Regions from separate parts of the Vallitalea longa genome, predicted to be linked through region 3. Evidence: predicted binding sites of a transcription regulator. Region 3 holds the regulator's gene; each other region holds the start of a gene.

Region 1 (7,751 bases), on a different contig from region 3:
CTCAGAAGGTACTAGATTCGGATACATATCTTCTAATTCTTGGGTAGTAATGAATTTGATTTCTTCAGGTAGATGCTTTCCTAGAAAAGGATATTTTTTATATAAAAATGACTCTGTATCCTTAAAAACCTTATATATATTTCTTACAACTTTTTTAAGAGCTTCTTCATTTCTATCATTTCTAGTAATTACTCTTTCCCAATCCCATTGATCAACATATATTGAATGGAGATTATCCATTTCTTCATCTCTTCTTATTGCATTCATATCTGTATAGATACCTTTACCAGCTTCCACCTTGTAACGATGAAGAGCCATCCTTTTCCACTTAGCAAGTGAATGTACTATTTCAGCCACTTTTCCTGTTTCTTTTATATCAAAACTTACAGGTCTTTCATAACCGTTAAGATTATCATTTAACCCTGTTTCAGGTAATACAAATAAAGGTGCTGATACTCTTGTCAACTTAAGTACGTCTGCTAGAGAATTTTCAAAAAAATCTTTTGTCTGCTTTACTGCTATTTCTGTTTCCATTATACTCATGTTTGAGTCATATCCGTCAATAATCATTAATCGTTTCATGTTGCCTCCTTATTCAAGCTTTAACGCTTTGCCTTTTTATTACATTAAACCATGATAATTGATAAATGTAAATACAATACTATAAATATACTGTTAGATACATAAAAAGTCAACCCAATAGAATTTCTGTAAAATATTAAATATTTTTACATAATTATGAAATTACTATTAAGAAACATACTGCGCTATTGAAATCGACATATATCTGCTATATAATCATATTTAGCATAAGTTATTACAAAAAATAATGTATATCATAACTTATGATTTAATCATATCGAGGAGGAGATATAAATGATTAAGAAAGTATTATTAAGTATGCTACTACTCTCACTGATTCTTGTGGGATGTAAAAGTAAGCCATCACTAGATGAAATGGTTAATAATGATAACCAACAAAACAAAGAAGAATCCACTGACGAAACAAATGATAATGACACTAAAGCAAAAGGCAATACTGATGTTGACAACAGTACTCAACCTGATTCTGATATCACATCCGCGGACCAAGTCAAGCAACTTGAGGACGTTGTAGCTGAAAAAGATAAGATTATTGAAGATCTTACAAATCAAATTAAAGATTTAAAAGATAAACAAGATGATAGTAAAAGCGCATCTAGTTCTTCTAATTCATCTAGTTCTAAATCCAGTGCATCTAGTTCTAAAACTACTGACACTTCAAAAACTTCTACATCTACCGCTACATCTAAAAAATATTATAGGGTAGTAGTTGGAACTTTTGATGATAAAGCTAATGCGACTGAACAAAAAGAACAACTTATCGCTAAGAATATTGATTCATACATAGCTGCCGGAGGCGGTAAATATCGAGTTGTAGCAGGTACTTTTGGTGAAAAGGAAAATGCTGATACCAGAAAAGAACTTGTAGATAAAGCTGGTTTTAGTTGTTTTATCATTCATGAATAATTGAGGATAAAAAAGCTGTCTTTTGTACATTGAATATTTGTACAAAAGGCAACTAATATCTTAAAATATCATATATCATTTAATAAAACTCTTTTCTAAATCCAATAGTTTTTCCTTAGTATCAATTCCTCCTGCATACCCTACAAGTTTTCCGTTTTTTCCTATCACTCTATGACATGGTATCACTATAGCGATTGGATTCTTAGAATTTGCCATACCAACTGCTCTACACGCTTTTGGATTATCTATTGCCATGGCAATATCTTTGTATGAACATATTGTTCCGAAGGGTATTTCAATTAATGCGTTCCACACTTTCTTCTGAAATTCTGTACCATTTGGATTTAATTTCAAATCAAAATCCATTCTCTGTCCTTTAAAATATTCATCTAATTGACGAAAAGTTTCTTTAAAGAAGTCTTCATTTCTGATCCATTTTTCAGATATATCAAATTTCTTGCCTGTTTTCGTTTCCAGATGTATGTAAATCAACCCCTCTTCATTTCCTACGACTATTATTGGAAATAAAGGTGAATCATATATTCCATAATACACTATATCACTCCTATTTTTTCTTTTTATATTTGTAATTGGCTTGACCTGTACAATCATCATTATCCCAAGATTGAGATTGAAACGCTAGAAATAATCCTACCCATTTATCAGAATTTTTATAATGAATAAATAGGCATCCATCCTGCCAAACACCACTATCTTTTTTCCATTTTCTAATATTTCCTTGATTCATATGAATATCATGCATACCCATTGAAGGAGTAAAATCGAAAATTCTATCTGGCTTACAATAATTACCTGTTTTCCATTTTGTACCATATATATAAATATCAGCATTTTCTGTTATTGCTCTATTTATGTAATGATTAAGTTTTTCATTTAGATCGTTATTAGGACCTGTTTTGTCGTGAGGAATTTTTTTCATCTTATCTCTATTAAAGTTCATATCTCCTCTAACATAATCAATAGCACAATCATTACTAAAATAAAATCCATATGGTAATTTAATAATTTTTGGAATAATGTCATGTTGAAAATTTTCATCAGTATAAAATAGTAATTCTGATAAAACATCATTAGATTTTATATTTATGGATATTCTATAATTCTCTTCATATGCTTTAACATGTATATGATAATGAGGTCTGTTGTTATCTCTTTCTTCTTTTGTTTCTATCGCTTTACATTTCAATAGTCCGTAAGCTTGTAGACTCATGAGGTACCCCTTTCTTTGATTTTTATTGAATTATTAAAAAACTGTACTTATTCATTATAACAAATAAATAATTTTTTACCACGAAAATTATCATAATATAAAAACCATGAATATAGATTAAAATAATCTACTATACCATGGTTTCTACTGTCTGTTAATGATTTACCATATCACTCTACAATCTATACTATAAATAAATTACTATAGTTACAGATATTTTAATTAATCCATAATTGAAGATTTTCATATGACACTATCCTACAATTATATTTCTATCCCTATTTCTTTCATTAAGTATACTGCATTAAAAGTGTTAGACACTCCCTTATATAATTTATAATCGAAATTGATTTTATCATTTTTATAGAATTCTTGGAAATGATAATTCTTCACTTTGGAATCTTGTTCTTTTTCTAAATCTGCTAATTCAAGATCATGGGTAGATACAAGACCTAATGTACTGCCTTTACATAATTTCTTGATAAGGGTTTTCGCTCCTATATGTCTATCTCTTGAATTAGTTCCTTTGAATATCTCGTCTAATAGATAAAAAACTTTTTCACCTTTATCAGTGGCCTCTATAATCTTTTTGATTCTTAGCAATTCTGCATAGAAAGAAGATATTTTATTATCAATATCATCTTTTACTCTCATTGAAGTATATATATTCATTATGGGGCATATGAATTCTTCTGCACATACTGGTGCTCCTGCATATGCCAACACTAAATTTATTCCTATAGTCCTAAGGAATGTACTTTTCCCCGACATATTAGAACCTGTAATAAGTAAAGATGCATATCTTCCTCCGAAACTGACACTGTTACATACTCTCTGATTAGCATTAATAAGTGGATGTCCCAATGCAGTAGCATATATCTTATAATCATCAACCACCTCTGGCATAACCCATTCTGGTTGTTCGTAAACGATAGTTGAAAGACTTGCCAAAGCTTCTAATTCTCCTAGTGCATCAAGCCATTTAACCATGTTTTTACCATATTTGTTTTTCCAACTTTCCAATGAAATAGTACATTGATAATCCCATAAAGTCAGTATATCGAATATCAAATAGAATTGTATATGTCTAACATTTATCATATCCATTATGCTATCTAATTTTTTGATTTGTTTAGAAGTCACTTCATTTCCAGTCTGCATCTGCTGTTGTAATTTGACCAATAGAGCAGAATCAAATTCTTGATTTTCAATAACTTCTATCATTTTTTCATATATCTGTACTTGTTTTCTATAATCATCAATCGATGATAGTCTATTGTTTCTCTTACCGAAATCTTTAAAAACCACAATAACTTGAATGCTGACAAATACTGCTGCATAAACCCATGAAAAAGAAGGTATTATAAAAGGCATTATTATACTACCTATAGATACAACAGGAAGAATCTTAACAAATAAATTCAATAAATTATTTAGATAGATTGATATTACATCTTTACTCCATCTTATCAGATTTCCTTCATCTTTACTCTTATTGCTATCTCTCATTCCAGCAGCTTGAAATTCATGGACCCAATTCATTTTGGTAGCCAACTCTTTTATGGCTTCTTGTCTTTCTTTTATTTGGTCAATATTTTTGTTAGGTCTTATATAAGCATCTCTTAATTTTTTCTTTCCTATTGGAGTGTTGGTATGATTTGTCCACTGGAATAGTGAACTTTTTCCAAATATATCTAAGTCCCAAGAATAATTATGAGTCTCATCAATAAATTCTTCTCCTGCTTCAATAAATTTTTTCCATTCACCTTTTAATCTTTTCAACCCATTTTCGTTTATTTTGATTAGAGCCTTCAATCTTGGTCTTTTTTCAATATATTTTTGATGTATCATTACTAAACTTATGAATAGAACTAATGTGATAATTAAACTATTTAAACTAAGTAGATAAGATTTTTTGGTATATGTCCATATTGTAATACCTAGACCTACTAATATAATAATAAGTCTTATGTTCCCGTAAAGATTTATCTTATGATTTAGCTTATCCAGTTCTTTTTTATACTTTTCTTTTCTCTTTACATAATCTCTTTTTGGATTCATATTTTCACACTCCATCATATTTATTTTCTTTTGTATTGATTTTATTTTCTATATTTTTTAATACAACAATAACACATATAAGATAATTTTTAAAGTGTGAAATATTCAAATCAAAAAATAGAGCCCATGAGGCTCTATTTTTTAATTAACTTCTATATTAAATGTATTTTGGGATTTTTCCTTTTTAGGAACTACAACCCTAAGTACACCATCTTTTAGATTAGCTGTAATCTTCTCTGGTACAATATCTTTCAAAAAGATACCTCTTTGCATAGAAGTTCTTTTTCTCTCTCTGTGAATATAGTGTTCTTGCTCTTCGTTAACATTTTCTTCATTACTTACGCTGATTGTTAATCTACCTTCATTATAATCTAGTTTGATATCTTCTTTATTGATTCCAGGCATTTCTGCTTCTACTGTATACTCTTTATCTGCATCTTTTACATCTACTTTGAAAGTATCATTGTACAGATTTCTTGGAAAAAAACTATTATCAAAGAAGTCATCAATCATGTCGTAAAAATCATTGTTAAGCGAGTTACTTTTTCTAATTGGATTAGTATTAAATGGTGTTAAGCCAAACATATTAATTCCTCCTCTATTTGATTTTTATTGTTAGCACTCGATTCAAGTGAGTGCTAACAATTTCTATATATAATATACCTCTATTATAAATTTTTGTCAAGTATATTATTAAATTTTTTTACAATATTTTATTTATAACTCAATTATGCAAAAAACATCAGATTAGTGCTTATTAAGATAAATTAATTAGAGATATATTATTACTACACCCCATAAAAGATTTCAAGAAAAATAGAAAGTAGAACTTTCTTACTTAATAAAAAAATCCATCAGTCATTTCAATTGAATTGATATGACTGATGAACCATAAATCTAAGCCTCTGCTAGTTCTTTATTATGAACAACAACTTTATCCATCCATTTTCCTTTTTTATAGAAATAATACATGAAGAAGAAACTAACGATGAATGATAATCCGACTCCTAACCATACACCTTTAATCCCTAATGGTGTATATGATAATGCATAAGCCAATGGAATTCTGAATACCCACAGGCAAATAAGACTAAGCCACATGGAAACAGATGCTGCTCCTGCTCCTTGAAATACATTGGACATGACAATTCTACATCCTACAAATGCATATAATAAGGTTATTCCATATATGTAATAACGTCCAATTGCAATAACTTCCTGATCATTTGAGAATATCTCAAAGAATACCGATGGGAATATTGCAAAAATAGCACCCATTATTACAAGAATAATAAATGATGATTTCATTGCATATTGTCCACTTTTATAAGCTCTATCTCTTTGACCTGCACCAAGATTCTGTCCAACCATTGAACTCGCTGCTTGAGCTAATCCCATTGTAGGCATTGCCAATAGAGATTCCAATCTATTTCCTATTCCATGAGCTGCCATAGCTATACTGCCAAATGCATTAACTCTTCCCATTATCACTGTTCCACCTAAACTTATTACCGCTTGAGATATACTAGATGGTACACCAATCTTAAATAACTGTTTTGTAAGATTAAGGTCAACTTTAAAGTTATGAAGATCAAGTTTTAAGAAAGTTTTACCTCTAAGTACTACATAAAAAATATATCCTGCCGCAAATATCCTTGAAATTACAGTTGCATATGCTGCACCTGATATTCCAAGTTCAGGGAAAAAGCCCCAGCCGAAAATCAAAAATGGATCTAATACCATATTAATTAATCCGGAAACTATACCTGCAATCATGGGTGTTTTGGTATCTCCTATTCCACGCAATATACCGCTCATAATAAAAAATATGAACATGAATAACATACCTACCATAATTATTATAAAGTAATCTTTTGCTATAGGTATAATATTTTCTGGAGTGTTCATAAGATTAAAAAGCTGTTTATAGAAAATTATTCCTCCAGCCACAAATATCAAAGCTATGGCACCAATTACTATTAGTGAAGTGTAAGTTACTTCATCTACTTTTTTATATTCTCTAGCACCATAATATTGAGCTGCTAATGTTGCAGATCCTATACCCAAACCGGCTGCTAAAGATACTAAAACAAATACAACTGAAAAAGTTACCGTTACAGCTGCAATAGCATCAGTACTATTTTCAAGCTGACCAACAAAATATGTATCTGTCATATTATATATAACTTGAATTAAATTACCTATCATTATAGGCCATGCCATTATCCATAGGTTCTTCTTTATATCACCTTTAGTAGTGTCAATATTATTGTTTCTCATAAGTAAATCCTTTCTCACTTAAGAATCATATTTATTTCAGTTTCTGTCTATTTGATTAATATTAATATAAAAGATATACTAAGTCAAGGACTTAAATATATCTCTTTTTAAATTTAATATTTGTATTATAATACTTGATATTCTATCAATTATTATTTAGATATTTATGCCTTATTATAATGATGTTTTTCTGATAAAAACAATATGCATAACAATATAAATGCTATTATACCAACAAAAGCAGTTAATATCCATCCTTGTGAGCTACTATGTGAGACTAAATACATTCCCATGAAATATGGAGCAGCAGAACGTCCAGCAGCCTGAATCATCCCTATTATTGAATTAAATCTACCTCTATGATTAACTGGTGAATGGTTAGAAATATAAACTCCGGTGTTAGTTGTTGCAATAATCTCACCTGTTGTCCATATGAATACTGCTACAAAAAATACCCATAATTCATTCACTATACCCATCATTCCAAAACCTATAATGTATGTTAATGATGCAATCGCTACATTAACTACAGGCTTTATTTTTCTTGTGATATGCATTATGACTGGTGTCAATACAACAACGATGATTGTATTAATTGCCATTACATTACCAAAATATTTCTCTCCATTTTCTGGGAATAACTCTATTAAATGAAAAGGCATAATAAAAC
Region 2 (7,751 bases), on a different contig from region 3:
AAAAGCACAAAAATACAAGAAGCAATTATGCCTATAGCACTATTTTTGATACTCTTCATATCAACTGCTTATTTGGTTGATTCAACCTATAATCCATTCTTGTATTTTAGATTTTAATAGATTAAAGGAGACAAGAACAAATGAATAGAAGAGCAAGTATTATTGTTATAGTGATGTTTATAGTATTTATACTAACAATTAATCTATTGAATATTATAACGGAGGATAAACATTTTTCAGAGTCAGAAAACAGAATATTGGCTAAAAAACCTGAATTAACATGGAAATCAATTAAGAATGGAAGATTTACTCAAAAATTTGAAGATTATATAACTGATCAATTTATTTTTAGAGATTATTTTGTTGGCCTGAAATCGGATATAGAAAGGCTCAGGTTAAAACAAGATAATAATGATATCTTTTTTGGTGAAAATGAATATTTATTAGAAAATTACAATATGCCAAAAGATAATATTATTATTAATAATATTAAAGCTATAAATAATTATCAAAGCAGATTAGAAAACATGAAAACTTATGTTTTGTTACCACCAACATCTGTTAAAATTAATGAAGATAAGCTTCCACTCTTTGCAAGTCCATATGATGAATTGATAACAATAGATAGAATGAAGAAGAATCTACAAAATATTAGTTTCATTGATGTTTATGATAATTTGAAAAATAGCAGTAATGAATATATATTTTTTAGGACAGATCATCATTGGACAATGAGAGGTGCTTATTATGCTTATGTCAAGTTAGCTGACGCTATGGATATAAAACCATTGGGAATAGATGAATTCGATATTAATGTGGTTTCAAATGATTTCTATGGGACTTTATATTCCAAAGCAAATAATTATCGTATAGAACCTGACTATATTGAAGTATTTGAACCAAAAATGAAAAGGAATGTTTCTGTTAACTATATTAATTCAAATATATTGGCGAATTCTCTATATGAAAAGAATCATCTAGAAACTAAAGATAAATATTCCTATTTTTTAGATGGGAATCATCCTATAGTTACAATAAAATCAGATGTATCAAATGGAAAGAAGTTGGTTATATTCAAGAATTCATATGCTCATTGTTTAATACCTTTTTTAGTTAATCATTATGAGGAAATTCATGTTTTGGATTTGAGATTTTATAAATTGGATGTATATGAATATATAAATCAAAATAATATTACAGAAACGTTATTTTTATATGATATATTGAATTTTTCGAAAGATAATAGTCTTAGAATCATTGATAGATAGCAGGGTCACAGTGAAAATTAAAATTTAAGTAGAATATTCTAATCAATTTTTAACTTTACTTTTATAAGATTTTTGTATATAATAACGTCTATCAAATATTAAAGGAGGAATGATTGCACAAAAAACAATAACTCAAATAGTGACTATTAAACAAATTAAGGAATATGGAGGCAATTAAAATGAAGAAAATGATAGCAATATTAACAATAATAATGGCAATGTCTGTAGCTTTTGTAGGATGTGGTAAGAAAGATGAAGCTGACACTGATAATAAAGCTAAAGTAGAAAGTACTGAATCAGGTAATAAAGGTGATTCTGATGCTGACAATAAAGCTACTGTAGATAATGCTGATACAGATAAAGATGCAACTGATGCAGATAATACTGATACAGATAAAGATGCAACAGATGATAAAGATAGCAAAGATGATTCAACTGATGCAGATGCTTCTACAGATAATCAAGATAATGCAACAGATGATAGTAAAGATGCAACTGATGATTCTACTGATGATGATGCAGCTGCTACAGATGATACTACTACAGAAAACAACGATGAAGCTGAAACTCAAGAATAAATAATTTTATAAAAATATGATTAAATCATTGTAATATAAGAGTTATATAATAAATTATGATTTATTACAACTCTTTGATTACATAATAAATGGATTAAGCTGTTGATAAGGCATTAATGTTTTGTCAACAGCTTTTTAGTATCTTAAAATAAAATATTTAATAGATTTTGACATCTCGTATATAGTAATTTTACTTAGTATGTTTGTTTTTGAATAGCAATATAAATGTAAAATCGTATATTCTTAATGGAATAGATATGCTATAATACAAATTAATTATATGGTTGTATTATAATTTCTTACCTTAAGTATGTATTGATATGATATGTATATTTAATGAACTATTGATGAGAATATTGCAAAATGATATCAAATTATTGAATATAAGTCTATGAAATTTTCACATATTATGATATCATATATAGATAATAGGAAAAATTAGGTATTTTTTGTAATACTATATCTTATAATGTGTTTTTTTCTTATGCCTAGAAGGAGTATGTATAGGGGTTAAATAATAAACATAAAGGATACTCAATGAGATTCATATATACCACAGTAGAAAAGGTGCATTTTATGAGTGATATATTTTCTGGACTAGAGAAATTAGGATTTAATAATATTAAAGGTACAGATATATTTGCAGATGAAAAAAAGAAGAGAGTGAAAATGATAACAAATAAAACTAAGAAAATTTCAGCGAAAGATTTACTTTATGATAGGAAGGTTCTATGCCCTATTTGTGGTGAAAGATTCATTACAAGAACTGTTAGAGCAGGAAAGGCGAAATTAATATCTATTGATACTGATTTGAGACCTAAATATGATGTGATAACACCATATGCCTATGATGTTGTATTATGTAATTGTTGTGGGTATGCAGCTCTAAATAAGTTCTTTAAGAAAATTACTGCAACTCAAGCAGATTGGATTAAATCACAGATATCAAATTCATACAGAGGAAGAAAATATCCTGATGAATATACATATGAAATTGCTATAGAAAGATATAAATTAGCTTTACTTAATGCTGTTGTCAAGAAAGTTAAGGCTAGTGAAAAAGCCTATATATGTCTTAAGATAGCTTGGTTATATAGATGTTATTCAGAAGATTTGCAGAAAAAATCATCTTCTAACACATTATTAGATGAAGTCAAAGAAAATGAAATGATATTTATTGAAAAAGCGTATGAAGGGTTTGTTAATACATATCAGAATGAAGATTTCCCAGTATGTGGAATGCAAGAAATGACAGTAATATATCTATTAGGTGATTTAGCTAGAAAACTAGGTAAGTTAGATGAGTCTACCAGATGGGTGTCAGAAGTAATTGTATCAAGAACAGCTAATGAAAGACTAAAAGATAAAGCTAGAAATGTCAAAAATCTAGTTAAGGAGCAAAAAAGAATTTTGGTAGCAAAAAACAATGAAAATTAGTATTGTATTTACGGGTTTTAGGATTTCATAATATATATTGCAGAATATAAAATAAAATGGATTGATTTTATTTTATTCTGCAACAGATGTTAGATGTCATTTGTTATTTAATCAATACGTAAGCTATTTATTTTCAGGATAGTTCTGATTAACGAGTCTTTTGAATTTTTCCAAGGTTCTTCTGCAAATCTATAGTCATTTTTCTTGATGAACCAGTCCAACTCTTCCTTTATGCGATTGAGGCTTTCTCTTTCGAGTGAAACAATTAGATCAAGAAATGTTTTAAGTTGCGTGTCGTTAAGATATTTGGGTGCTTCATTGTATAACAGAGCAAAATGATTAAGACAGAAACCATTACTAGACTTTACTAGATCAATAAAAGAATCATCTTTTTTCCATAGATAAAAAAAGGTATCAGTATACTTATCAAAAGTTGATTTTATCTTATCACAAATATAACAATCATTATTTTTTTCTGTTATATAAGTATAAAGTTCTCGATCGCTAGTATCTTTTTTGGAGAATAATTTTTTTATGGATTTTGGATTATCTGTAGTAATTTGTTTGTCAATATCTTTTTGAAGTTTATCAAGATGACTGTTAAGCATTAATGCAAGACCTAATCTATTTTTGTTAGAATACATTTTTTGAAGATGATGGTTACAGAAACCTAGTTTGTTGGTTTGTTCTCTTACATCAGTTTCCATATAAGATGGACCTAGAACAAATTGTATGGTATTCTCTTCAAGAGTATTGTACATATTACAAAAAGGGCATTCACCACTTTCTTTAAATGAATCTATAACGGGAATCGTATATATTTTTTCTTTCATTTTTTCACCTACTCGTTTTATAATATATTGTAATTCGATAGTTATTTGGAATATATTGAGTATAGCATAAATATGCGTTTAGTGATAGAGTTTAGGATAGATTATTTTGAGGAGGTAAAGCAATGGAATATATGGTTGATAGCAATAATATAATAATTAATAGATTGTGTGATTTTGATATTGAACATATTCTGGAATGTGGGCAATGTTTTAGATTCTATAAAAAGTCAGATAAAGATTATATAATAGTTGCTTATGATAAGATATTGAGAATAACTCAAGATAAAGATGAAATTGTTTTCCATAATATTGATGAAGAAGATTTCAATTCAATATGGATTAAATATTTTGACCTAGAGAGGGATTATACTTCTATAAAAAAAATACTTAGTGATAAAGATGAACATTTACATAGAGCAGTTACAGAAAAAGATGGTATTAGGATTTTACAACAAGATACATGGGAAACATTGATTTCATTTATTATATCACAGAATAAAAGTATCTCACACATTAAAAAACTTATAGAAGATATATCAAAGCGATATGGAACTTATATAGGTGAGGAAGATGAAATTAAATTTTATTCTTTCCCAACAATAGAACAATTATCTCAAGCTACGGAACAAGATCTAAGAGACTTGAAGGTAGGCTTTAGAGCACCATATATTGCTGATGCATGTAGAAAAGTCATAAATGATGAAGTGAATCTTAGTAGATTAGCTGATATGAATATTGCTGATGCAAAAAACGAATTAATGAAAATTAAAGGGGTAGGACCTAAAGTTGCTGATTGTGTATTGCTTTTTGGAGCTAAGAGATATGAGGTATTTCCAACTGATGTATGGGTTAAAAGAATAATGGAACATTATTATTTTGAAAATGATACTAAGATAAAAGTTATTCATGAGTTTGCAGTTGAACACTATGGGACATTAGCTGGTTTCGCTCAGCAATACCTTTTTTATTATGCAAGAGATTTCAAAATTGGAAAAAAATAAAAATTAGTTTGTATAAATCTGTTATATATGGTAAAAATATATATTAGTTCAAATATAAGATATTAAGCTTATATATCAATAAAATAATATTTCAAATTTTGTGTTTTAATAAAAAATGGAGCAAAATGAAGAAATCAAGAGCAAATAAAAGCATAAAAGATATATGAGCAGATAATGGAGTATAACGGCTGAAATTAACATTTGCAATTAATTGCCTATTTTAATAATATATACCTTGAGATTAGCACTCGATTAGAGAGAGTGCTAACAACAAGAAAAAGAATAATAAGAGATAATTATAAGGAGGTAAATAAACATGAAACTAGTACCTTTAGGAGACAGAGTAGTAATTAAACAATTAGAAGCTGAACAAGTAACTAAGTCAGGTATTGTATTACCTACTGGAGCGAAAGAAAAGCCACAACAAGCGGAAGTAGTAGCCGTAGGACCCGGTGGAATGGTTGATGGAAAAGAAGTGAAAATGGAAGTTAAAGCAGGAGATAAGGTAATATATTCTAAATATGCTGGTACAGAAGTGAAATTAGATGATAATGAATATATTATCGTAAAACAAAGTGATATATTAGCAATTGTAGAATAATGGTTAAGCAATAATCAATATTAGAGTAAAAGTAATAAGAAAACAAGGAGGGCTACATAATGGCTAAAGAAATTAAATTTGGTGCAGAAGCAAGAACTGCTTTAGAAGCAGGAGTTAACCAATTAGCAAATACAGTTAAAGTTACACTAGGACCAAAAGGAAGAAATGTCGTATTAGATAAGAAATTCGGTACACCACTTATTACTAATGATGGTGTTACTATTGCAAAAGAAATCGAATTAGAAGATGCATTCGAAAATATGGGTGCACAACTTGTAAAAGAAGTTGCAACTAAAACTAATGATGTTGCAGGAGACGGTACAACAACAGCTACAGTACTTGCACAATCAATGATTCAAGAAGGAATTAAAAACATAGCAGCAGGTGCTAATCCAATTATTCTTAGAAGAGGAATGAAAGAAGCTACAAAAATAACTGTAGATGCTATTAAGGATATGAGCAGTGCATTAACTGGTAAAGATCAAATCGCAAAAGTTGCAGCTATCTCAGGTGGTGATGAAGAGGTAGGAGCACTTATTGCAGACGCAATGGAAAAAGTATCAAATGATGGTGTAATAACTATTGAAGAATCAAAGACTATGGATACTGAACTTGAATTAGTAGAAGGTATGCAATTCGATAGAGGTTACTTATCACCATATATGGCTACTGATATGGATAAGATGGTTGCAGAACTAGATAACCCATATATCTTGATTACAGATAAAAAAATCAGTAATATCCAAGAAATATTACCTATACTTGAACAAATCATTCAATCAGGTTCAAAATTATTAATAATCGCTGAAGATGTTGAAGGTGAAGCTTTAGCGACATTAGTTCTTAATCGTTTGAGAGGAACATTCAGTGTTGTAGCTGTTAAAGCTCCTGGTTTCGGTGATAGAAGAAAAGCAATGCTTCAAGATATTGCAATCTTAACAGGCGGAACAGTAATTTCTGAAGAAGTAGGTCTTGACTTAAAAGAAACTACAATGGAAATGCTTGGAAAAGCAAAATCAGTTAAAGTACAAAAAGAAAATACTATCATTGTTGATGGTGCTGGTGCAAAAGAAGATATTGATGCTAGAGTTAGTCAAATCAGAGCTCAAATAGAAGAAACAACTTCAGACTTTGATAGAGAAAAATTACAAGAAAGATTAGCTAAAATGGCTGGTGGAGTTGCAGTAATTAAAGTTGGTGCAGCTACAGAAACAGAAATGCAAGAGAAGAAACTTCGAATGGAAGATGCATTAGCAGCTACAAGAGCAGCAGTAGAAGAAGGTATTGTTGCAGGTGGTGGAACAGCTTATATCCATGCTTCTAAAGAAGTCGCTAAATTAGCAGATAATGCTGAAGGTGATGAAAAAACAGGTATCAACATCATCTTAAAAGCATTAGAATCTCCACTTCGTCAAATCGTTACAAATGCAGGACTTGAAGGTTCAGTAGTTGTTAACAAAGTAAAAGAATCAGAAGTTAATGTTGGATTTAATGCTCTTACTGAAGAGTATGTTGATATGGTATCTACTGGTATTATAGATCCAACCAAAGTAACTAGAAGTGCTCTTCAAAATGCTACTTCCGTAGCTTCAACATTACTTACAACAGAATCAGTTGTAGCAGATATTAAAGAAGATGAACCAGCAATGCCAATGGGCGGTGGAGCTCCAGGAATGGGCATGATGTAATTAAAGATATATATATTATTAAAAAGCCATCAGTTTTTAGCTGGTGGCTTTTGTGATTTTACACAATATATGTGTTATATTTTATAAAAAATTGTATGTTAGGAATTAAAGGTATTTATGTTTTTCTAGTTGTATAGTAAAGAGTATTGTTATATAATGCTTTTGTGATTTTACACAATATATGTGTTATATTTTATAAAAAATTGTATGTTAGGAATTAAAGGTATTTATGTTTTTCTAGTTGTATAGTAAAGAGTATTGTTATATAATCCTGTCTTTGACAGTTGAAAGAAAATAAAAGCTTGAAACCCCTTGTAAATAGGGCATATCAAGCTTTTTTGATTT
Region 3 (7,751 bases):
TTTAATCTAAATCTGGTATGTGTTTGAGTTCCTTCTTTTATATCATATTTAACTTCACCATCAAGTGTAGGGACTTTAAGTTCTGCACCAAGTGCAGCCTGTACATAAGATATAGGAAGCGTATAATATATATCAACACCCTGTCTTTCGAAAAATTCATGAGGTTTTACATATACAGTAACCAATAAATCTCCTCTAGGTCCACCATTGGTACCTGGTTCACCTTTACCACTTAATCTTATACTTTGACCATTGTCTATACCAGCTGGAATATCTACAGCTATTTTCTTTTTCTTTCTGACATATCCTGTACCTCTACAAGATGTACATTTCTCTTTTATAACTTTTCCAGTTCCACCACAAGCATTACATGTTTTAACACTTGTTATGTTACCAAACATTGTTTGTTGATTGTATCTGACTTGACCTGCTCCTTTACAATGAGGACAAGTTTCTGCTGAAGTTCCTTTTTTAGCACCTGTACCTGAACATTCTTCACATGTTTCAGACACTATCATATCTATTTCTTTCTCTACACCAAATACGGCTTCTTTGAATTCTAGTGTAACAGAAGTTTTTAGACTTGCACCTTTAGTAGGAGCATTAGCACTTCTTCTTCTGCCTCCTCCACCACCAAAGAAATCACCGAAAATATCTCCAAATATGTCTCCCACATCAGAGAAATCAAAACCTCCAGCCGAAGCTCCACCTGCTCCGTTACTGAATGCTGCATGACCGAATTGGTCATAGCGTGATCGTTTTTGTGAATCACTTAATACTTCGTAAGCTTCTGTTGCCTCTTTAAATTTTTGCTCAGCAGATTTATCACCTGGGTTCATGTCAGGATGATATTTTTTAGCTAAATTTCTATACGCTTTTTTAACTTCAGCGTCAGTAGCATTTCTCCCAACACCTAATACCTCGTAATAGTCTCTCTTATCTGCCATTATACACACCTACCTCTTTTATGATTAATATTTGAATTATATATAAATTAATAGTTTTAAATTCACCACAATATATAATGTTGGACAACACTGTATACTCTGGTCAAAATATTACATTCAAGATTAAAATCTTCTAACGATTCCCCAACTAATATATATATTCTTTATAAAAGCCAAAGACCAATGTCTTTGGCTTTTTTACAACTTTATATTTTACACTTCTTTGAAGTCTGCGTCAACCACATCATCATCTTTATTTTGTTGTTCTTGTTCTGGTGCAGCTCCTTGTGCTCCAGGTCCTGCTGCCCCTGCAGCTCCTGCTTGTTGATATAACTTAGTTGATAACTCTGTGAAAACAGTCATTAATGCTTCTTTTGCAACTTTAATCTCTTCCACATTAGCATCTGTCATGTTTTCGATAGTTGATTTACCAAGTACTTCTTTTAACTTAGTAACTTCAGCTTCTACTTTTGCTTTTTCTGAAGCATCAACCTTATCACCTAAATCATTAAGAGTCTTTTCAGTTTGGAATACAAGTGAATCAGCTTCGTTTCTTACATCAATAGCTTCTTTTCTCTTCTTATCTTCTTCTTCAAAATTTTGAGCTTCGTCTACAGCTTTATTAATTTCATCATCTGATAGATTAGTACTAGCTGTAATTGTAATATGTTGTGATTTACCAGTTCCAAGATCCTTCGCTGTAACATTAACGATACCATTAGCATCAATATCAAAACTAACTTCTATTTGAGGAACACCTCTACGTGCTGGTGGAATTCCATCTAATTGGAATCTTCCGATTGTTTTGTTGTCTTTAGCGAATTCTCTTTCACCTTGAACTACGTGAATATCAACGGCTGGTTGGTTATCAGCAGCAGTTGAGAATACTTGACTTTTCTTAGTAGGTATTGTAGTATTTCTTTCAATCAATTTAGTAGCTACTCCACCTAATGTTTCTATACCTATTGATAATGGTGTTACATCAAGAAGTAAGATATCTCCAGCTCCTGCTTCTCCTGATAATTTACCACCTTGGATAGATGCTCCTATTGCAACACATTCGTCTGGATTGATTCCTTTGAATGGTTCTTTTCCTGTCAATTTATTTACTGCATCTTGTACAGCTGGAATACGTGTAGATCCACCAACTAATAATACTTTATCAAGTTCACTTGCAGCAAGTCCTGAATCTCTTAAAGCATTATTTACAGGACCCATTGTTTGTTGAACAAGATCAGCTGTTAATTCATCAAACTTAGCTCTTGTAAGAGTGATATCTAAATGTTTTGGTCCTTCTTGTGTAGCAGTGATGAATGGTAAATTAATGTTAGTTGTTGTTGCTGATGATAATTCTTTTTTAGCTTTTTCTGCTGCTTCTTTCAATCTTTGAACAGCCATTTTATCGTTAGTTAAATCTATACCATCTGATTTTTTGAATTCTTTAATTAAGTGATTCATTACACGCTCATCAAAGTCATCTCCACCAAGCTTATTATTACCACTTGTTGCTAATACTTCAATAACACCGTCTCCGATTTCAATGATAGATACATCAAATGTACCTCCACCAAGATCATAAACCATAATCTTTTGTTCATTCTCATTATCAAGACCATATGCTAAAGCTGCTGCTGTAGGTTCATTAATTATTCTCTTAACCTCAAGACCAGCAATTTTACCTGAATCTTTAGTCGCTTGTCTTTGACTATCTGTAAAGTATGCAGGAACTGTGATAACAGCTTCTGAAACTTTTTCACCTAAATAGCTTTCTGCATCTGCTTTCAATTTTTGTAATGTCATAGCAGAAATTTCTTGAGGTGAATATTTTTTATCATCAATATTTACTCGAAAATCAGTACCCATATGTCTTTTAATAGAAGCTACTGTTTTATCTGGGTTAGTGATCGCTTGTCTTTTAGCAGGTTCTCCTACTAATCTTTCTCCATTTTTGGTAAAAGCAACAACTGATGGTGTTGTTCTTACACCTTCTGCATTAGCAATTACAACTGGTTTTCCACCTTCCATAACTGCAACACATGAATTGGTTGTACCTAAGTCAATTCCAATTATTTTGCCCATTTTGTTTCCTCCTTCATATCAATATACTCGCCAAGATATAAATTACATATACTTAATTTAATTCATTACGAGATTATTATTCTTTAATAATATATATATAAGATGCACGATTATATAATCATACATTCTATATTTTAATTTAATTAACTACCTTAACCATACTATGTCGTAGAACTGAATCATTATACATATATCCTTTTTGGAATACTTCAGATACTATATTTTCACCTAAAGAATCGTCCTCTGCATGAGTTACGGCATGGTGAAAGTTAGGATCGAATTCTTTACCTTCCGCTTTTATTTCTTCTACTCCAATATCATTAAGAGTACTCATTAGCTGTTTAAAAATCAATTCTATTCCTTGAACAAAAGGAACTTCTTTTTGCTCTTCAGATACACTTTCAAGCGCACGCTGAAAATTATCAACAATCGGTAGTAATTTTTCTAATGTTTCTTTTGCTCCATTCTCATACATCATTGATTTTTCTCTAGTTGTTCTTTTTCTGAAATTATCAAATTCTGCCATTGTTCTCTGTAATTTGTCTACATACTCATTTACTTCCTTTTCCTTTTGCTTCAATTTTTTCTTCATATCATTTTCTCCAGTAGAGTCTTCTAATTTTTCATTATCAGCTTTTTCGGCATTTTCTTCTGAATTGTTTTCATTTTCTACTTCTTCTTGCCTTGATTCTTCTTGCTTTAGTTCTTCTTCTTTTTTATTTTTTTTTATCTTTTCTTCTGACTTAGTGTTCTCAGGAACCTTTTCATTAGCCACTATATAACCGCCTTTCTATTTTAAGTTATTAATAATTTCTTCCATTTTGGTCATTAAACAAGAAAGAGAGCCTATGGTATTTTCGTAATCCATCCGCTTAGGTCCTAATATGCCAATAAATCCAATATTTTCTTCACCAAGCTTATAAGCTGTAGTAATCAAACTACAGTCTTTCATTTCTTCAATGGCATTTTCATTACCAATAGTCACTTTTATGTTTACACCATTTTCCTCTAATACAGTATAAACCATATCTTTTAATGCTTGTTTTTCTTCAAGCTTGTGTATTAGATTTGTAGCTTTTGATATATCGTTGAATTCTGGAAATCTTAATATGTTTGTTGCACCAGATGTATATATCTCTGTGTCATCTACAGACTTTATAGTATCAAAAATTGCATCTAATACTTTATTAACAATTTCTGCGTTATTACCAGCAAAATTTTTAAGTTCTTGAATTAATGGTAAATTAATTTGTTCTAGTGTAAGTCCGTATAACTGCTCATTAAGTACAAAAGTCAATCTATTCAGCATAGTCTGATGTACTGGTTCATTTATATTGATCATATAATTTTTTATAATATTTCCATCGGTAACTATAACCGCTAATATTCTTTTATCTTGCACACCTATCAATTGTATGTTCTTTATCTTAGCCTTGTTAATCTGAGGTGATGAAACAATAGTAGCATAATTGGTTTCATTAGCTAATAGTCTAGCGATACTCTTCAATAAAGATTCTATCCTATCTACTCGTTGAAACAACTGCTCTATATACAAACCATTGTTGACTTCATCTTGATGAAGATTCATAAGTCTATCAACATATAGTCTATACCCTTTATCAGATGGAATTCTTCCTGCAGATGTATGAGGTTGCAAAATAAGGCCTAATTCTTCTAGATCAGACATCTCGTTTCTAATAGTCGCTGGACTGATTCCTAGATTATAATTCTTGGATATTGTTCTTGAACCTACGGGTTCTGCTGTATCAAGGTAATTTAAAATTATCGCTCTAAGAATTTTTACTTTTCTATCATTTAGTTCCATATTTGCACCACCTTTCAACTTGCTTCATAGCAAAAACAACAATCACTTATAAATAGGCTTAACCTTTTTAGTATTGTTAATATACAAGAGAAAAATTATACTTTGAATAAACAAATTAATTTATTTTTCTGTTAGCACTCTACTTCAATGAGTGCTAATGCTTGAAATAAAAATATCACTTGCAGATAGATTTGTCAAGTAATTTTATCAAATTTTAATTATTTTTTTTGATTGTAATATAATTGTAACATATAATTTTAAGCTTATCTAAGGGCTTTCAACTCTAAATTATTCAATTATAATTATCATTAACTCAAATTTCCCGCTTTTAATATAATGCAAACAAACAAAGGAATATAGATTAAGTTTGTATCAATCAAACAAAAACATAGCTAATGCATAATTACTAACGTCAATTCCTTTTCTAGTTAATTTCAACCTATATCCATTATTGGTAATAAGATTGTCTTTTACGAGTTCTTTTATAACACTTTTGTAGTAATAATCAATCTCATGTCCCCATCTATTATAAAAATCCAACTCATCAATACCATCCAATAATCTTAATCCTAGAAACATATATTCTTCAATAGCTGTCTTCTTATCAATTTTTTGAATGCTTTCTTTTATTTTTTCTCTTTCTCCGTTTGATTTAATATATTCATTCATATTAGAAATATTTTTATACCGAAATCCTTCGAAGAATGAGGAAGCCCCTAATCCCATTCCTATATATTCTTTTTCTATCCAATACACCTTATTATGATAACATTCTTTCCCCCCTAAAGCAAAATTAGAGATCTCATAATGTTTGTACCCACTTTTTTGCAATAGATTATCAATCAACCAGTACATAGCGCGTTCATCATCTTCGTCTGGTAGATTCAACTTATTATCCTTATACATTTTCGAGAAATTGGTACCTTCCTCGATTATCAAAGAATAATATGATATATGCTCAGGTCTAAGGTCAATTATAGATTTTAAATCATATTCTAAATCAGTCATCTTCTGGTTTGGTAATGCAAACATCATATCTACATTTATATTACTGAATTTATATTTTCTTAGTAAATCATAATTTAATAAGAATTCATCAAATGTATGAATTCTTCCTAATCTTTTCAGCAAATTATCATTACATGATTGCAAACCCAAGCTAATACGGTTAACTCCCGAATCTAAAACCCTTCCTATTTTATCTTCATTAAGAGTACCTGGATTAGCTTCAATTGTAATCTCTGCATTATTATCAATATTATAGTATAATTTTAATGCCTCAAATATACTTTCAATATCAGCGCAAGACAGAATAGACGGTGTTCCACCGCCTATAAATATGCTTTTAACCATATATTCTTTTGTCACTTCGCTATAGCTTTTTATCTCACTAATTAATGCTTGTACATATTCCTTCATGACACTTGCTTTATTATCAAATGATAAAAAATCACAATAGTTACACTTGCTTTTGCAAAAAGGAATATGAATATATAGACTAATATTTTTTTTCATAACAACACCTATTCATCTAATTTCAAAACACTCATAAAAGCTTGTTGTGGTACTTCTACATTACCCACTTGTCGCATTCTCTTCTTACCTTTTTTCTGCTTTTCAAGAAGTTTTCTTTTTCTTGAAATATCACCACCATAACATTTTGCAAGAACGTCTTTTCTCATCGCTTTAATTGTTTCTCTAGCAATAATTTTATTACCTACAGCAGCTTGAATCGGTATCTCAAATAGATGTCTTGGTATTTCTGTTTTTAATTTCTCAGCTATTTTTCTTCCTCTGTCATATGCTTTATCTGTATGAACAATAAATGATAATGCATCTACCACTTCTTTGTTGATTAATATATCAAGTTTTACTAAATCAGATTCTTTATAACCCACCAATTCGTAATCAAATGATGCATAACCTCTCGTTCTAGATTTGAGAGCATCAAAGAAATCATATATTATTTCATTAAGAGGCAATTCATAAGTCAGCATAGCTCTTGTTTCTTCAATATAATCCATACCAAAATATTCGCCACGTCTCTCTTGACACAATTCCATTACGGTTCCAATATAATCAGTTGGAACCATTATTTCTGCCTTTACTATAGGTTCTTCCATAGCTCTTATTTCAGAAACATCTGGTAAGTCAGTCGGATTAGCAAGTTCCATCACTTCACCATTAGTTCTGTATACTTTATATATAACACTTGGCGCAGTCGTAACTAAATCAAGGTTATACTCTCTTTCTAAACGCTCTTGAATTATTTCAAGATGTAAGAGTCCTAAGAAACCACATCTAAATCCGAATCCAAGTGCCACTGATGTTTCTGGTTCAAAATTAAGCGCTGCATCATTTAATTTTAATTTATCTAGAGCATCACGTAAATCTTGATATTTAGAACCATCGGCTGGATATAATCCGCAAAATACCATTGGATTAACATTCTTATACCCTGGTAACGGTTCATCTATTGGATTATCAGCATCCGTGATGGTATCACCAACTTTGGTATCTTGAACATTTTTAATACTTGCAGTAATATAACCTACAGTACCTGCCTGTAAACATTCAGCAGGGATGAATTGTCCTGGACCGAAATAACCTACTTCAACTACTTCAAACTCTTTTTCAGTAGCCATCATACGTATTTTCATGCCTTTTTTAACAGTTCCTTCTTTCACCCTACAAAATACTATAACTCCTCTATAAGAATCGTATAGAGAGTCAAATATCAATGCTTTTAGGGGTGCATTCACATCTCCTACAGGCGCAGGTACATCTGATACAATCTTTTCTAGAACATCTTCAATGTTAATACCTTCTTTTGCAGAAATAAGAGGTGCATCTTCAGCCTCTAGCCCTATTACATCTTCTACTTCTGCTTTTACCCTATC

What was found. Region 3 encodes HrcA, which represses chaperone genes, less so after heat shock. Its sites were predicted from a motif close to TGTTAGCACTCNNNNNNNNNGAGTGCTAACA; they were not measured.
Region 1: the regulator HrcA is predicted to act here: its motif matches at 5,415-5,445, upstream of QMG30_RS11245 (Hsp20/alpha crystallin family protein).
Region 2: the regulator HrcA is predicted to act here: its motif matches at 5,357-5,387, upstream of groES (co-chaperone GroES).

Annotation. Positions count from the first base shown of each region.
Region 1 is NZ_BRLB01000005.1:171,736-179,486, reverse strand. Features, by position in the region: gene asnA (aspartate--ammonia ligase) at 1-582, opposite strand, end outside; gene QMG30_RS11265 (SPOR domain-containing protein) at 877-1,509, shown strand; gene QMG30_RS11260 (methylated-DNA--[protein]-cysteine S-methyltransferase) at 1,585-2,064, opposite strand; gene QMG30_RS11255 (YukJ family protein) at 2,075-2,740, opposite strand; gene QMG30_RS11250 (MutS-related protein) at 3,005-4,801, opposite strand; gene QMG30_RS11245 (Hsp20/alpha crystallin family protein) at 4,943-5,386, opposite strand; gene QMG30_RS11240 (MATE family efflux transporter) at 5,699-7,081, opposite strand; gene QMG30_RS11235 (MFS transporter) at 7,246-7,751, opposite strand, start outside.
Region 2 is NZ_BRLB01000027.1:51-7,801, reverse strand. Features, by position in the region: gene QMG30_RS23395 (MBOAT family O-acyltransferase) at 1-117, shown strand, start outside; gene QMG30_RS23390 (DHHW family protein) at 141-1,268, shown strand; gene QMG30_RS23385 (hypothetical protein) at 1,448-1,846, shown strand; gene QMG30_RS23380 (DUF2225 domain-containing protein) at 2,423-3,283, shown strand; gene QMG30_RS23375 (DUF6062 family protein) at 3,391-4,116, opposite strand; gene QMG30_RS23370 (DNA-3-methyladenine glycosylase family protein) at 4,239-5,117, shown strand; gene groES (co-chaperone GroES) at 5,434-5,718, shown strand; gene groL (chaperonin GroEL) at 5,778-7,406, shown strand.
Region 3 is NZ_BRLB01000014.1:73,343-81,093, reverse strand. Features, by position in the region: gene dnaJ (molecular chaperone DnaJ) at 1-947, opposite strand, end outside; gene dnaK (molecular chaperone DnaK) at 1,161-3,026, opposite strand; gene grpE (nucleotide exchange factor GrpE) at 3,166-3,801, opposite strand; gene hrcA (heat-inducible transcriptional repressor HrcA) at 3,817-4,851, opposite strand; gene hemW (radical SAM family heme chaperone HemW) at 5,224-6,366, opposite strand; gene lepA (translation elongation factor 4) at 6,375-7,751, opposite strand, start outside.